Linked DNA regions of Streptomyces venezuelae. The protein of the gene in region 1 interacts with the protein of each later gene in a pairwise test. Links are inferred from orthologs where the notes say so. Each region holds a gene or a part of one and is shown on either strand. Other genes may lie near its edges.

Evidence for each region.
Region 2: the proteins of rsfS (region 1) and DEJ49_RS22480 interact in binary tests that used the Escherichia coli proteins (3 or more experiments, as listed by UniProt). The link is inferred for Streptomyces venezuelae from one-to-one orthologs.

What each region holds. Positions count from the first base shown.
Region 1 is NZ_CP029191.1:2,605,881-2,612,966, reverse strand. What follows is about bases 1,870-4,590. They hold rsfS (ribosome silencing factor), read left to right. Parts: upstream 1,870-2,868; coding sequence 2,869-3,312; downstream 3,313-4,590. Other genes in these bases: DEJ49_RS11675 (hypothetical protein), read left to right, coding at 4,443-4,590; DEJ49_RS11680 (IS1 family transposase), read left to right, coding at 4,257-4,439; DEJ49_RS11690 (histidine phosphatase family protein), read left to right, coding at 3,309-3,950; DEJ49_RS11700 (LCP family protein), read left to right, coding at 1,870-2,746. Outside these bases: DEJ49_RS11715 (hypothetical protein), read left to right, coding at 1-115; DEJ49_RS11710 (hypothetical protein), read left to right, coding at 202-366; nadD (nicotinate-nucleotide adenylyltransferase), read left to right, coding at 418-1,068; more of DEJ49_RS11700, read left to right, coding at 1,085-1,869; more of DEJ49_RS11675, read left to right, coding at 4,591-4,676; DEJ49_RS11670 (glycosyltransferase 87 family protein), read right to left, coding at 4,645-5,856; DEJ49_RS11660 (NADH-quinone oxidoreductase subunit NuoF family protein), read right to left, coding at 6,116-7,086. UniProt on the Escherichia coli protein: Functions as a ribosomal silencing factor. Interacts with ribosomal protein uL14 (rplN), blocking formation of intersubunit bridge B8.
Region 2 is NZ_CP029191.1:4,927,308-4,934,647, forward strand. The notes cover bases 2,240-5,214. They hold DEJ49_RS22480 (ATP-binding protein), read left to right. Parts: upstream 2,240-3,137; coding sequence 3,138-4,292; downstream 4,293-5,214. Other genes in these bases: DEJ49_RS22475 (SWIM zinc finger domain-containing protein), read right to left, coding at 2,240-2,984; DEJ49_RS22485 (DUF5682 family protein), read left to right, coding at 4,289-5,214. In the rest of the region: DEJ49_RS22470 (DUF5691 domain-containing protein), read right to left, coding at 1-1,455; more of DEJ49_RS22475, read right to left, coding at 1,578-2,239; more of DEJ49_RS22485, read left to right, coding at 5,215-6,757; DEJ49_RS22490 (vWA domain-containing protein), read left to right, coding at 6,754-7,340.

The DNA of each region.
Region 1 (7,086 bases):
GGCCGACAAGGCCTCCGAGGGCGCCGGCAAGAACGCTGCCGGGGACACCGACAAGAAGTCCTCCGAGGACGCCGACAAGAAGTCCTCCGAGGACGCCGACCACCGCAACGGCTGAGTCGGCGTAAGGCGGAACGGGCCTCCCGCTTACGATGGGCCGGAAGTCTTTATGTCCATCCCACCTCCGGATAGGTCCTGCCTGAGATGAGCCTCCACAGCAACGCCGCCCAGCTGGTCACTCTCGCCTCCGAGGGCGGCGAGCACGGCGGCAACCACGAAAGCCTCAGCCCTCTCCTCACCGGAGGCGGCGCGTTCGTCGTCCTCCTGCTGCTCCTGTGGATCACCACCCGCTTCAACCGGGACCGCTGAACGGGACCGCTGAAACAGGGCCCGTCCGCCGGGCCGGTAGGGTCTGCACGCATGGGAGAGCAGGACATGCCTACCGGTCCGGAGACCGGTCCGGAGATCGGTCCGGTGAGCAACGGCAAGCGCCGCCTGGGCGTCATGGGCGGAACGTTTGACCCGATCCACCACGGACACCTCGTGGCGGCCAGTGAGGTCGCCGCGCAATTCCACCTCGACGAGGTGGTGTTCGTGCCGACCGGCCAGCCGTGGCAGAAGAGCGACAAGCAGGTCTCGCCCGCCGAGGACCGGTATCTGATGACGGTCATCGCGACCGCGGAGAACCCGCAGTTCTCGGTCAGCCGCATCGACATCGACCGCGGCGGGGCCACGTACACCACGGACACGCTGCGCGATCTGCGTGCCCTCAACCCCGATACGGACCTCTTCTTCATCACGGGCGCCGACGCCCTCGGCCAGATCCTCACCTGGCGGGACACGGAAGAGCTGTTCTCCCTCGCGCACTTCATCGGGGTCACCCGGCCCGGCCACACGCTGGCCGATCCCGGGCTGCCCAAGGGTGGTGTCTCCCTGGTTGAGGTGCCCGCCCTGGCCATCTCGTCCACGGACTGCCGCGCGCGCGTCGCCAAGGGCGATCCGGTCTGGTACCTGGTGCCCGACGGTGTGGTGCGTTATATCGACAAGCGTGAGCTGTACCGCGGCGAATGAGCCGAGAGGGGCACCGGTGAACGACCGACAGTACGACCCTTATGCGGGCACTGACCCGTATGCGGGCGAGTACGCGGGTGAGTACGCGGCCGACCAGTACCAGGTCGTCGGGTACGACGAGTACGGGCGGCCGGTGTACCAGCAGGTTCAGCAGGCCCAACAGGTCCAGCAGGCGCAGCAGCCGCAGGTGCCGCAGCAGTCCCAGGGGTACGACCCGTACGCGGGTGGGCAGCAGGGGTACGACGTGTACGGCGGGGCCGGAACCTCGTACGACAACGCCGGATGGATCCCGCAGCAGCAGCAACCGCAGCAACAGCAACCGCAGCACCAGCAACAGCCGTCGGCACCGGAGCCCGAGCCGGTGCCGGTGCCGGAACCCGCGCCCGCGCCCCCGCCCCGTCGCGAGCAGCCCGGTGAGTACAAGACCGAGCAGTTCTCGTTCATCGAGGAGCCGGACGAGGAATCCGAAGACGTCATCGACTGGCTGAAGTTCACCGAGAGCCGCACCGAGCGGCGCGAGGAGGCCAAGCGGCGCGGGCGTTCCCGGGTCGTCGCGCTGGTCGTGGTCCTCGCTCTGGTGATCGCCGGTGGCGTCGGCTATCTGTGGTTCGCGGGCAAGCTCCCCGGCCAGTCCGGCGACGACGGCGGCGCGGCCGCCGCGTCAGGACCGCAGAAGCGCGACGTGATCGTCCTGCACCTGCACAACACCAAGGGCGGCGGCACCTCGACCGCGCTGCTTGTGAACAACGCGACCACGGAGCGGGGCGCCACCGTCCTGCTGCCCAACACGCTCGCCGTCTCGGACGACGACGGCACGCCGACGACGCTCGGCAAGTCCGTCGACGACGACGGCTCGACCGGCACCCGCGACGCGATCGACACGGTGCTCGGCACGCAGGTCGAGGGCACGTGGCGGCTCGACACCCCGTACCTGGAGAACCTCGTCGAGCTCGTCGGCAACATCGACATCGACACGAACGCCGACGTGCCCGACCCCAAGGCCAAGAAGGGCGAGGCCCCCCTCGTCAAGAAGGGCGAGCAGCAGACCCTGAGCGGCAAGATGGCCGTCGCGTACGCCACGTACCGCGCCTCCGGCGAGCAGGAGGCCGACCAGCTCCGGCGCTTCGGAGCGGTCATGCAGGGCGTCCTGCGCAAGCTGTCGTCGGACCCGCAGGCGGCCACGACCACGGTGCAGTCGCTCGCCCAGATCCTCGACCCGTCGCTGGAGGACAAGGACCTCGGCGCCTTCCTCGCCAAGCTCGCCGACCGCGCGAAGGGCGGCGACTACAAGACGACGCTGCTGCCGGTGGGCCAGGGCGGCACGCTGACCGACGGGGCGGGAGAGGCCGTGGTCAAGGACGTGCTCGGCGGCGCGGTGAAGAGTCCGGACAAGGACGCGGCCGTACGGGTCGGCGTGAAGAACGCCTCCGGCAAGAAGGGCGCGGCCCAGGACGCCCGGGTCTCCCTGGTCAACGGCGGCTACACCTTCATCGACGGCGGCGCGGGCTCGGCCGCCCAGCCCGCCTCCCAGGTCACCTACGCCGACGCGGACAAGAAGGAGCAGGCCACCGAGGTCGCCAAGACCCTCGGCCTGCCGGAGAGCGCGGTCCGCAAGGGGAGCACGGCGGCCAACGCCGACGTCTCCGTAGTGCTCGGACAGGACTACAGGACCAGGTGAGAGCGGTCGGCGCGGGCCATGCCGGACGGCCCGCGCCGGAGCGGTGACGTAATCGTCTGGGGCGCTGTCGGCGGTCCGTGAGACCCTTGGGGTGTATCCACCAGCCGAAGGAAAGCTCACTAGTGACCGCCACGGACCGCTCCACCGAGCTCATCACCGTCGCCGCCCAGGCGGCTGCCGACAAGCTCGCGCACGACATCATCGCGTACGACGTCAGCGACGTGCTGTCGATCACCGACGCCTTCCTGCTCGCCTCCGCACCCAACGACCGCCAGGTCAAGTCGATCGTCGACGAGATCGAGGAGCAGCTGAACAAGCAGCTCGGCGCCAAGCCGGTCCGCCGTGAGGGCGACCGCGACGCCCGCTGGATCCTCCTCGACTACGTGGACATCGTGGTGCACGTCCAGCACAGCGAGGAGCGTGTCTTCTACGCGCTCGAGCGCCTCTGGAAGGACTGCCCCGAGATCGACCTGCCCGAGGACGCCAAGGCGACCCGCGGCAAGGGCGCCGAGCACGCCGAGCAGCAGGCCGCGGAGGAGGCCGACCTGGACGGTGAGCTGCGGTGACCCACCGCGGCCCGCGGATCATCCTGTGGCGCCACGGCCAGACGGCGTGGAACCTGGAGCGCCGCTTCCAGGGCTCCACGGACATCGAGCTGACCGAGACGGGCGTCGCCCAGGCCAAGCGCGCCGCCCGGCTGCTCGCCTCCCTGAAGCCGGACGCGATCATCGCCTCCGACCTGAAGCGCGCGGGCGCCACGGCAGGTGAGCTCTCCGCGATCACCGGCCTCCCCGTCACGCACGAGGAGGCGCTCCGCGAGACCTACGCGGGCGAGTGGCAGGGCCTGACGCACGACGAGATCATCGCCCGCTTCGGCGACCAGTACGCCGCGTGGAAGCGCGGCGAGGCCGTGCGCCGCGGCGGCGGCGAGCTGGAGACCGAGGTCGCCGACCGGGCCGCCCCCGTCGTCCTGCGCCATGCGGAGAAGCTGCCCGAGGACGGCACGCTGGTGGTGGTCAGCCACGGCGGCACGATCCGTACGACGATCGGCCGTCTCCTCGGCCTCGAACCGCACCACTGGGAGGGGCTCGGCGGCCTCACCAACTGCTGCTGGTCGGTCCTCGGCCGCGGCGCGCGGGGCTGGCGCCTGCTCGAGCACAACGCCGGCACGCTGCCGGAAGCGGTGCTCGGCGACGACGACTGAGCGTCCCGGTGGGCGCCCGGACCCGGATTTCACATTCCGGCTGGTCGCAGGCTAAAGTTCTTCTTGTTCGCCCGCCGAGCGGGAAGAACGCAAGGGGCTATAGCTCAGTTGGTAGAGCGCCTGCATGGCATGCAGGAGGTCAGGAGTTCAATTCTCCTTAGCTCCACAATCCGGAAGATCCCGTCCCCGTCAGGGGGGCGGGATTTTTCTGTGTGATCCGCCACGACCTCTTCCCCCCTGGTCGCGCAGACCGTGGCAGAATCGGACGGCCGGAAGGGGACGCAGCCCGACGGGAGGGAGAGCGCGATGCCTGCGAGCATCTTCGGAGAGGTCGACCACCCCTCCGAAGCGGCGGCGGTACGAGAACGGTCCGCGCTCCGCACGCTCCTCGACTGCCCTTCCTGCGGCTCGTCCCACGTCGCCCAAGTACTCGGTGACAACGGCGGAGTCTCGTACGTGTGCACCGCCTGCGGCCACAGCTGGAGCTGATCGATGGGTGCACACCGGCGGAAATGCGATTGGTGCGGCAGTGGTACGCCGATCGTCCGCGACATGGAACCGGTCAACCCGGAGTACCAGTACTGGTGCGAGGAATGCGCGCGGGCGCTGATCATAAAAGGCGACCCGATCGAGACGTACCGCGAGCTGGAGGGGGAGCCGATCTACGGCCGGCTCCTCGACGAGCACTGCACCCTCAAGCGGTTCTACTCGTTCGCCACCGCGTGACGACAGTCCACAGGAACGTAAAAGCGGTCACTACGTAGAGGGCGGACAGCGTCATCTGGCCATAGTTCTGGTCGAGTTCGAGCCGCCCGACGCCATGGGGCACCCACCACAGGGCGTACGAGCAGAAGACCAGGCACATGCCTCCGACCGCCGCCCACCGCGCCCGGCCGCCACGTCGCTCCGCGTCCGCCCACAGGAGCAGCGCCATCGGCACGCACCACACCCAGTGGTGCGACCACGACACCGGGCTCACCAGAAGCGCCGTCGCGGCGCAGCAGAGCACCGACCGGGCCCGTTCCCCGCGCAGTGCGGAGGCCGTCGCCACCGCGAGGCCCAGCGCGCCGGTCATGGCGGCCGCAACAGCCCACGTGGCGCCGGGCTCCCCGGTGTGCAGGAGGCGCGCCAGGACGCCGCGCAGCGACTGGTTCGCGGTGTCCTCGGCAAGGCCGACCCGGCCCGCCTCGAAGACCATCCGGGTCCAGAACCGCCACGAGTCGTACGGCAGGACGGCGGCTGCGAGGAGCGTCGCCCCGGCGAACGAGACGGCCGCCACGCACGCGTGCCGCACGGCAGGCCGCCACGGTCCGTGCCGGACGGCCTCGGCGGCCCCGGTGAGCAGCAGGAGGACCGCGAAGAGCGCGGGCGTGAGCTTGATCGCCGCCGCGACGCCGATGCCCACGCCGGTCCAGCGGTGTCCTGCGCGCCGCGTCAGGTCCCACAGGACGAGGACGGCGAGCAGCAGGTTGACCTGTCCGTAGCGCAGCGTCGTCCACACCGGCTCGCACCACACGGCGAGGGCGGACGCCCACAGAACGGTCTCCACGCGCGCGTGCCGTTCGCCGACCAGCCGTAGGGACAGGTGCACGAAGGCGATCAGGAGCGCCAGGTTGGCCGGCGTCGCGAGGGTGCGCATGACCGCCGTGTCCAGCAGCGTCAGCGGGGTGAAGAGCAGCGCGGCGAACGGCGGGTAGGTGGTGGGCAGATGGGCCTCGGTGGTGCGCAGCGCGTAGAGGTCGCCGCCCGCGCGCACGGTCTCGCCCTCGGCGCGGTAGACCATCAGGTCGATCATCGAGACGTCGGCGGCACGCTGGGCGAGCCAGAAGGCCGTGAAGGAGAGCAGGCAGGCCCCGGCGGCCAGTGGCACGCGGCGGCGGGCGGCGGGGAGCGCGAGCACGGTCACGAAGGCTGACAGTACCGCCCGTATCCACCCACACCGGCCCAGACCGGAAACGATTTGGTGGAGCACGGGTATGACCGTGTAATGTTGGCGGAGCCGCCGGGGAAACCGGGCGGACAAGCAAGGGGCTATAGCTCAGTTGGTAGAGCGCCTGCATGGCATGCAGGAGGTCAGGAGTTCAATTCTCCTTAGCTCCACAGGATATGAGCGGGCCACCCGAATCGGGTGGCCCGCTTTTTCGTGTCCGGCAGCTGTCGTCTCCTCACTGCCTTCCGCTGCCGAGCGCGCGGCGGCTCCGGCCCGGCGGGAGCGCGGCGGGCAGTGCCGTGCGGGACGGCGCGGCCTCCTTCGGTGCCTCCTCGATGCGCAGGGCGAGCGCGGGGCAGCGGCGCACGGCGCGGGCGGCACGCGCTTCGGAGTAACGAGGGACGGACGCTTCCGCCACCGACGGGAAGCCGTCGGGGCCCAGCTGGATCAGCTCCGGGACGATGTCCGCGCAGAGGCCGTGCCCCTGGCAGAGCGTCCAGTCGACGGCCAGCGTGCGCCCGCTGGGAGCCTCTGCCGGCGGCGTGTCCTCCTGGAGGGGGAGGACACCCTCGACGGGACGGCCGCACCCGCCGCCCAGGACGTGCGCGGCGAGGTCGTCCGTGAACGCCGAGATCGACGACTCCAGGAAGGCCGCCGAGCCGTCCGGGTGCTTGCACGCGCCGCGCCGCTTCACGGCCCGTGTCACCTCGCGCAGCGCTTCGAGGGCGGTCGGTCCGCCGCCCTGCAGCACGTCGGCGAGGCCGCGCGCCGCCGCGGGCAGGCCGAGGTAGCAGGGGCCGCACTGCCCGCTGCTCTCGGCGGCCAGCCAGTGCGCGACCCGCAGCGACTCGCCCAGCGGGCAGGTGCCCTCACCGATCGGCAGGATCGCGCCCGCGCCGAGAGCGCCCCCGCACGCGTCCAGGGAGGCGCGGGAGACGACGGCGTCGTGCGCCGTCGCCCCGTCGAGCCACCTGCCGTGATAGCCGCCCGTCAGCACGCCCTGGGGAAGCGACGGCGCTCCGGCCAGTTGGAGGACGTACTGGAGAGGCACTCCGGTGGGGACCTCGACGACCATCGGCCGGGCGACCGCTCCGGAGAGGGTCAGCAGGACGGTGCCGGGTTCGTCGCGCAGGCCGGTGCGGCAGTAGCGGTCGGCGCCTGTCCTTGCGGCGACGGCGAGCTGGGCGAACGTCTCCGCGTTGGAGA
Region 2 (7,340 bases), 2.3 Mb from region 1 along the record:
GGGTATCGCGGTGAGCGCCTCCAGGCGTATCGCCTCCGACGGGTCGAGGCAGCGCTCCGCCAGGCCCATCACGCCGCTGAAGCTCCAGGGGTAACTTCCCGCGTCACGGGCGATGTTCAGCGAGTCCACCACCGCGCGGCCCAGCGGCTCGGCCCAGGGGACCGCGCAGACGCCGAGGAGCTGGAACGCCTCCGACAGGCCGTGTGCCGCGATGAAGCCGGCCACCCAGTCCGCCCGTTCGGCGGCGGGCAGTGAGGCGAGGAGCTTGGCCCGCTCGGCGAGCGACACGGCGCCGGGGCCCGCGGCGTCGGGCGAGGCGGGGGTGCCGAGCAGCGCACGGGACCAGGCGACGTCCCGCTGGCGCACCGCCGCACGGCACCATGCGGCGTGCAGCTCGCCGCGCCAGTCGTCGGCCACCGGGAGCGCCACGATCTCCGCCGGTGTGCGGTTGCCGAGCCGGGGCTGCCAGGTGGCGAGCGGGGCAGCCTCCACCAGCTGACCCAGCCACCAGGAGCGTTCGCCGCGGCCGGTGGGGGGCTTGGGGGTGACGCCGTCCCGCTCCATGCCCGCGTCGCACTCGTGCGGCGCCTCCACCGTGAGAGTCGGTGTGTCGGAGGTGTGGTCGACGGCCACGCAGGAGGCCGCGCGGGTCGACATCCTGCCTGCCAGGGCCGAGTCGGGGAGCGCGGACAGCAGCTCCGCCGCGGTGGCGCGGACGTTGCGGCTGCGGTCCGTGAGGGCCTGCTCCAGGAACGGCTCGTCCGCGGCGGACAGGCCGGTGCGCAGGGAGTCGAGGAACATCAGACGGTCCTCCGCCCGCTCCGTCGACCACGTGGACACGAGCAGGTCCAGGGCCGTCCCGGCGTGGTGCGCGCGCAACGTGGTGAGGAGGGCGACGCGCTCGGCGAAGAGGCCTTCCTCCCAGAGCCTTCGCACCTGCGGGGCGTCGTCGGCGGACGGCAGGGTCACGCCGCCACCCGGCGTGGCCCGCAGCGCGAACTTCCAGTCAGGGTTGAGACGGGCCAGCCAGAGAGCCCTGGGACCCGCGAAGGTGAGGGCCTGGGGACGCAGGTCCGTGCGGCCGCGCGCGGCGTTCAGGAGCGCGGGCAGCAGCTCCGGCGGTGCGCCGTACCCGCGCGCGTTCGCCAGGGCCAGCCACTGGGGCAGGAGCTCCATCAGGTCGGGCGCCGCGCCCCTGCGGCCGCCGCCCGTGCCGGGCTGGTCGGTCAGCAGCGTCGCGAGCCTGCTCCGGGCCGCCGGGGGCAACGGTGGCCTCGGATCGTCCGCCGCGGGCTCGGGCAGTGCGGCGGCCGGTGCCGCGCGCAGCCCGGCCCTTCGGCGCACCGTCTGCACCGCGGCCGCGTCCAGGAGCGCGATCGGTGCCTCCTTGCCGGGCGTCTGCAGGGAGGCCGGCAGGGCGCGGCGTTCGGTGCCGAGCAGGGCCGTCGTGACCAGGTCGTCCCATGAGGGCTCGGTTGGCGCACCGCTGGTGACGTGGGCTCCGCTTGCCGCGGGCGGGGTGGGTTCCTGGCATTCCTGGTGGTTCTGGGATTCCTGGTGTTTCCGGGGTGCGTTCTTCAGCACAGCGACACCGTCTCTCCTGAGTCCTGCGGCCAGGCCGCCAGTGGGGTGAAGCCTCGGTGACCGCACTCGCCGAACACCGTCAGCGGTGAGCCTCCGGAGAGGGCGATCAGACGCCACAGGCCCGGCCGCGATGTGGCGGACGGTGCGAGGGGGAGGGCCGAGCCGGTCACCGGATCGGCCAGTTGCCATGAGGCCGACGTGCTCGGTGTGCCCTGCGTGCTCGGTGTGCCCTGCGTGCTCGGTGTGCCCTGGGAAAGGGTCGGTATCACCCCGGCGAGCGTCACCGGCCAGGACTCCAGCCAGGGGTCGTCCCGGAGGGCCGTGCCGTAACGGGCGGCGGCCTCTTCGGGGCGTACGCCCGGTGGCCGCCGCGCGGTGGGCGCCGGGGCCGCGAACTGCTCGCCCAGCTCCACGCGCAGCTGCCCCGCCCCCGGATACCCGCTCACCTCGGCGTCCAGCGCGAGGCCCACGGGCAGGGTGAGCGCGGGGGCCCGGCCCGCCGCCCCGTACGAGAGGAGGAGCGCGGTGCGGCCGGACTCCGTGCCGTACAGCCATATGCGGCGCGTGGTGAGCCTGCCGTCCGCCGTGTCGTACTGGGCGAGGACCGCCCACTGGTCCCGCACCGGTGGGCCCTCCGCCTGTGCGGGCAGGCCGACGCGGGAGCGGACCGTGGCCGCGAGGCCGTCCGGCAGCCGGTCGCGGTGGAGCCAGCCCTGGTCGAGGAGGTGGAGCAGCGCGCATTCCGCCAGGAGACGTACGGGCCAGCCGGCCCCGGAGGACGGTATGGCCCCCAACTCGCGTACACGTGCGGCCAGTCCCGGCGCCTGGGCGTCGACCATGCGGGCGGCCGTCTCCTCCCACAAGCCGTACCCCATCTGCTCCGCGGACGCCGTGCCGCCGCGGAGCAGGTCGGTCAGGCGCTGTTCCAGCTCCGTCGCGCCCGCGGTGATGCGCTCGGCCCGCTTCTCCGCTCTTCTGCGCGCGGCCTCCGGGTCGGCCGATGCGGTCGGCGCGGCGGACGAACTTTGTTGCCCGTCCACTCTTTTGCGGCGCGCCGTCAGCCACTCCTCGGCCCAGGCGGGCGGCTCGCCGCCGTCCGGCACCGTGCCGTCCGAGCCCGCCCACACCAGCAGCAGCCCCAACGCGTGTTTGCACGGGAACTTACGGCTCGGACAACTGCACTTGTACGCCGGCCCCGCGACGTCCGCGATGTCGACAATCGTCTGGTACGGCTTGCTGCCACTGCCCTTGCACAGTCCCCACACCGCCCCCTCGCCAGTACTCCCCGCCTCCGACCACGGTCCTGCGACGCCGAGTTTGCTGCCCGCCTTGCGTGACGGGGCATCAGGAGCCAGTGCCAGCACCTGATCCGCCGTCCAGCGCACCCCCTGCTGAGTCATGTCTCGAAGGTAGGTGCCGCCACTGACAATCGGTTCGAGCTCGGGTGTTCATGCAGGTCAGGGCTGCGCGGAGGGCGATTGTCAGTGGCGTGGTGCACGGTGGAGACATCTCCGGGCCAGATGTGTCCGGACGAGCTGGAGGGGGATCGCTCCATGACCGTTTCCGTCGACTCGACGACGTCCGCGACCGCGAATCCGGCGGCGCCCGCGCCCGGTTCCGCCGACGGTGCGGAAGCGCTCAGGCCGCACGCCGAGGACGCCTTCGCCGCCGAACTCGCCGCGCTGGCCGCCCAGGACGACCGGCCGCGGCCGCAGCGGTGGAAGCTCTCGCCGTGGGCCGTCGCCACCTATCTGCTCGGCGGCACCCTGCCCGACGGCACGGTGATCACGCCGAAGTACGTGGGTCCGCGCCGCATCGTCGAGGTCGCCGTCACCACCCTCGCCACCGACCGCGCCCTGCTGCTGCTCGGCGTGCCCGGCACCGCCAAGACCTGGGTGTCCGAGCACCTGGCGGCCGCGGTCAGCGGCGACTCGACCCTGCTCGTGCAGGGCACGGCGGGCACGCCGGAGGAAGCGATCCGGTACGGCTGGAACTACGCGCAGCTCCTCGCCCACGGCCCCAGCCGCGACGCGCTCGTGCCCAGCCCCGTCATGCGGGCCATGGCGGAGGGCATGACGGCCCGCGTCGAGGAGCTGACCCGCATCCCCGCCGACGTGCAGGACACGCTGATCACGATCCTGTCGGAGAAGACACTGCCCATCCCGGAGCTGGGGCAGGAGGTGCAGGCCGTGCGCGGCTTCAACCTCATCGCGACGGCCAACGACCGCGACCGCGGTGTCAACGACCTGTCGAGCGCCCTGCGCCGCCGCTTCAACACCGTCGTCCTGCCGCTGCCGGAGAGCGCCGAGGCCGAGGTCGACATCGTCTCGCGCCGCGTCGACCAGATCGGCCGCTCCCTCGACCTGCCCACGGGTCCCGAGGGCATCGACGAGATACGCCGTGTCGTCACCGTCTTCCGCGAGCTGCGCGACGGCGTCACGGCGGACGGGCGTACGAAGCTGAAGTCGCCCAGCGGCACGCTGTCCACGGCCGAGGCGATCTCCGTCGTCACCAACGGCCTCGCGCTGGCCGCCCACTTCGGAGACGGCGTGCTGCGCTCCGGCGACGTGGCGGCCGGCATCCTCGGCGCCGTCGTTCGGGACCCGGCGGCGGACCGCGTCATCTGGCAGGAGTACCTGGAGACGGTCGTGCGCGAGCGCGACGGCTGGAAGGACTTCTACCGCGCGTGCCGCGAGGTGAGCGCATGACGGGGCCGCTGTTTCTCGGGGTGCGGCACCACGGGCCCGGCTCGGCACGTGCCGTGCGGGCCGCGCTCGACGCGGGGCGGCCGGACGTCCTCCTCGTCGAGGGGCCGCCGGAGGCCGACGCCCTGGTGGAGCTGGCCGCCGACGAGGGGATGCGGCCACCGGTCGCGCTGCTCGCCCATGTGGTGGACGAGCCGGGCCGCTCGGCGTTCTGGCCGCTCGCCGGGTTCTCCCCGGAGTGGGTCGCCATCCGGTGGGCCCTCCGTAACGGGGTGCCGGTGCGGTTCATCGACCTCCCGGCAGCGCACTCGCTCGCCTTCCGCACGGAGGGAACGGAGGGGGAGGACCAGGGCGAGGAGGGCGTGCGGGTCGATCCTCTCGGCGTGCTCGCCGAGACCGCCGGATACGACGATCCCGAACGCTGGTGGGAGGACGTCGTCGAGCACCGGGGGACGGCGGGCGACGCGTTCGCGCCGTTCGAAGCGCTGGGCGAGGCGATGGGGGCGCTGCGCGACGCCTACGGGGACGGGGGACACGGCCGCGACCTGGTGCGCGAGGCGTACATGCGGATCCAGGTGAGGGGAGCGCAGAAGGAGTTCGGGCCCGAGCGGGTGGCTGTGGTCTGCGGAGCCTGGCACGTTCCCGCACTGCGGCAGAAGACCACCGTGACCGCCGACCGGGCACTGCTCAAGGGGCTGCCCAAGGTGAAGACCGAGATGACGTGGGTGCCGTGGACCCACCGCAGGCTCTCGCGCGCCAGCGGATACGGCGCGGGGATCACCTCTCCCGGCTGGTACGCCCACCTGTTCGGCGCGCCCGACCGGCCCGTCGAGCGCTGGATGACGAAGGTCGCCCGGCTGCTGCGCGACGAGGACAGGCTCGTGTCGTCCGCGCACGTCATCGAGGCGGTGCGGCTCGCCGACACGCTGGCCGCGATGCGGGGGCGGCCGCTGGCCGGGCTCACCGAGACGACGGACGCGGTGCGGGCGGTGATGTGCGAGGGGTCCGATGTCCCGCTCGCGCTCGTGCGGGACAAGCTCGTCGTGGGGGACGTGCTGGGCGAGGTGCCCGATGCGGCGCCCGCGGTTCCGCTGCAGCGCGACCTCACCCGGTTGCAGCGCAGGCTGCGGTTGAAACCGGAGGCTTTGGAGCGGGAGTTGGAGCTCGACCTCCGCAAGGAGACGGACGCCGCGCGCAGCAGGCTGCTGCACCGGTTGCGGCTCCTCGGCGTCGCCTGGGGTGAGCCGACGGCGTCCCGGGGGAGCACGGGGACGTTCCGTGAGACGTGGCGGCTGCGGTGGGAACCGGAGCTCGCCGTGCGGGTCGCCGAAGCGGGGGTATGGGGGGCGACGGTCCTGGGCGCGGCCACGGGCAAGGCGTCTTCCGATGCGGTGGAGGCGGGGGCGCTCGCGGATGTCACCGCGCTCGCCGAGCGGTGTCTGCTGGCGGAGCTGCCGGACGCGTTGCCCGTGGTGATGCGGGTCCTCGCGGACCGGGCGGCGCTGGACGCGGATGTCGGGCACCTCGCGCAGGCGCTTCCCGCTCTGGTGCGGTCACTCCGGTACGGGGATGTACGGGGGACCGGCACGGAGGCCCTCGGCGAGGTCGCCCTCGGGCTCGCCGAGCGCGTCTTCGTCGGGCTGCCGCCCGCGTGCGCGGGGCTGGACGCGGACGGGGCCTTGGAGATGCGGCGCCATGTCGATGCGGTGCATCAGGCGGTGGGGCTGCTGGGGGAGTTCGGTACGGGTTCCGGTTCGGGTCCCGCCTCGGGTACCGACTTGGGACCTGACTCGGGTCCCGACGCGGCTGCCGATTCGGGTTCGGATCCGCGTTTCGGCTCCGGGGCGCCGCAGGGGGTTCGCGCCCGGTGGCACTCCGTCCTGCGGACGCTCGCCGGGCGCGAGTCCGTCGCGGGAGTCGTGCGAGGGCGTTGCGTGCGGCTGCTGCTGGACGCCGGGGAGCTGGGGGACAAGGAAGTCGCCCGCCTCATGGGGCTCGCGCTGTCCCGGGGGAGCGCGCCGGCCGAGGGGGCCGCCTGGATCGAGGGGTTCGTCGGGGGCGGTTCCGGGGGCGGAATGCTGCTCGTGCACGACGAGCGGCTGCTGGGGCTCGTCGACGAGTGGCTGTGCGGAGTGTCGGACGACGCGTTCACGGACGTACTGCCGCTGCTGCGCCGCACGTTCTCGGCGTACGAGCCGGGGGTGCGGCGGACGTTGGGGGAGCTGGTGCGGCGGGGGCCGGCGGGGAGGACTGCCGGGGGCGGCATCGGGGCTGGGGCCGGGGCGGGCGCGGGGCTGCCCGGTTTCGCCGGGGAAATCGACCCCACGCGCGCGGACGCCGTCGTCCCGATCGTCCACCTGCTTCTGGGCCTGCCGACGGAGACGGAGGCGGAAGCGGAGGCGGGGGCGGGGGCGGGGGCGCGGACGGCGAGGGCTGTCGGTGATGGGTGCGTGGGGGTGGCGGGATGAATGGGGTGGCTGGAGTGACTGGGGTGGCCGGGGTGTCTGACGGGGGTGGCGTGGTCGGGGGCGAGTCCGCAGCCGGGAGTGTGGTTGCGGCTGCGGTGGGCGGGAGTGTGGGCGGGGAGCGGTTGCGGCGGTGGCGGCTTGTGTTGGGTGGGGACGGGGGTGAGGGGACCGGGTGTGTGCTTGGGGGGCGGGATGCGGGGGTGGATGCTGCCCTCGGGGCGCTGTACGGGGGTGCGGGGGAGAGGGATGAGCGGGGGCGGCGGGAGAGGTCGGCTGGGCTCGGGGCGTCCGCGCCGTCCGTGGCGCGCTGGCTCGGGGACATCCGGACGTACTTCCCCTCGTCCGTCGTGCAGGTGATGCAGCGCGACGCCATCGACCGGCTGGGGCTCTCTACGCTCCTCCTGGAGCCCGAGATGCTGGAGGCCGTCGACGCGGACGTCCACCTCGTGGGCACGCTGCTCTCCCTCAACAAGGCCATGCCCGAGACGACCAAGGAGACCGCGCGGGCCGTCGTGCGCAAGGTCGTCGAGGACCTGGAGAAGCGTCTGGCGACGCGGACGCGTTCCACGCTCACCGGCGCGCT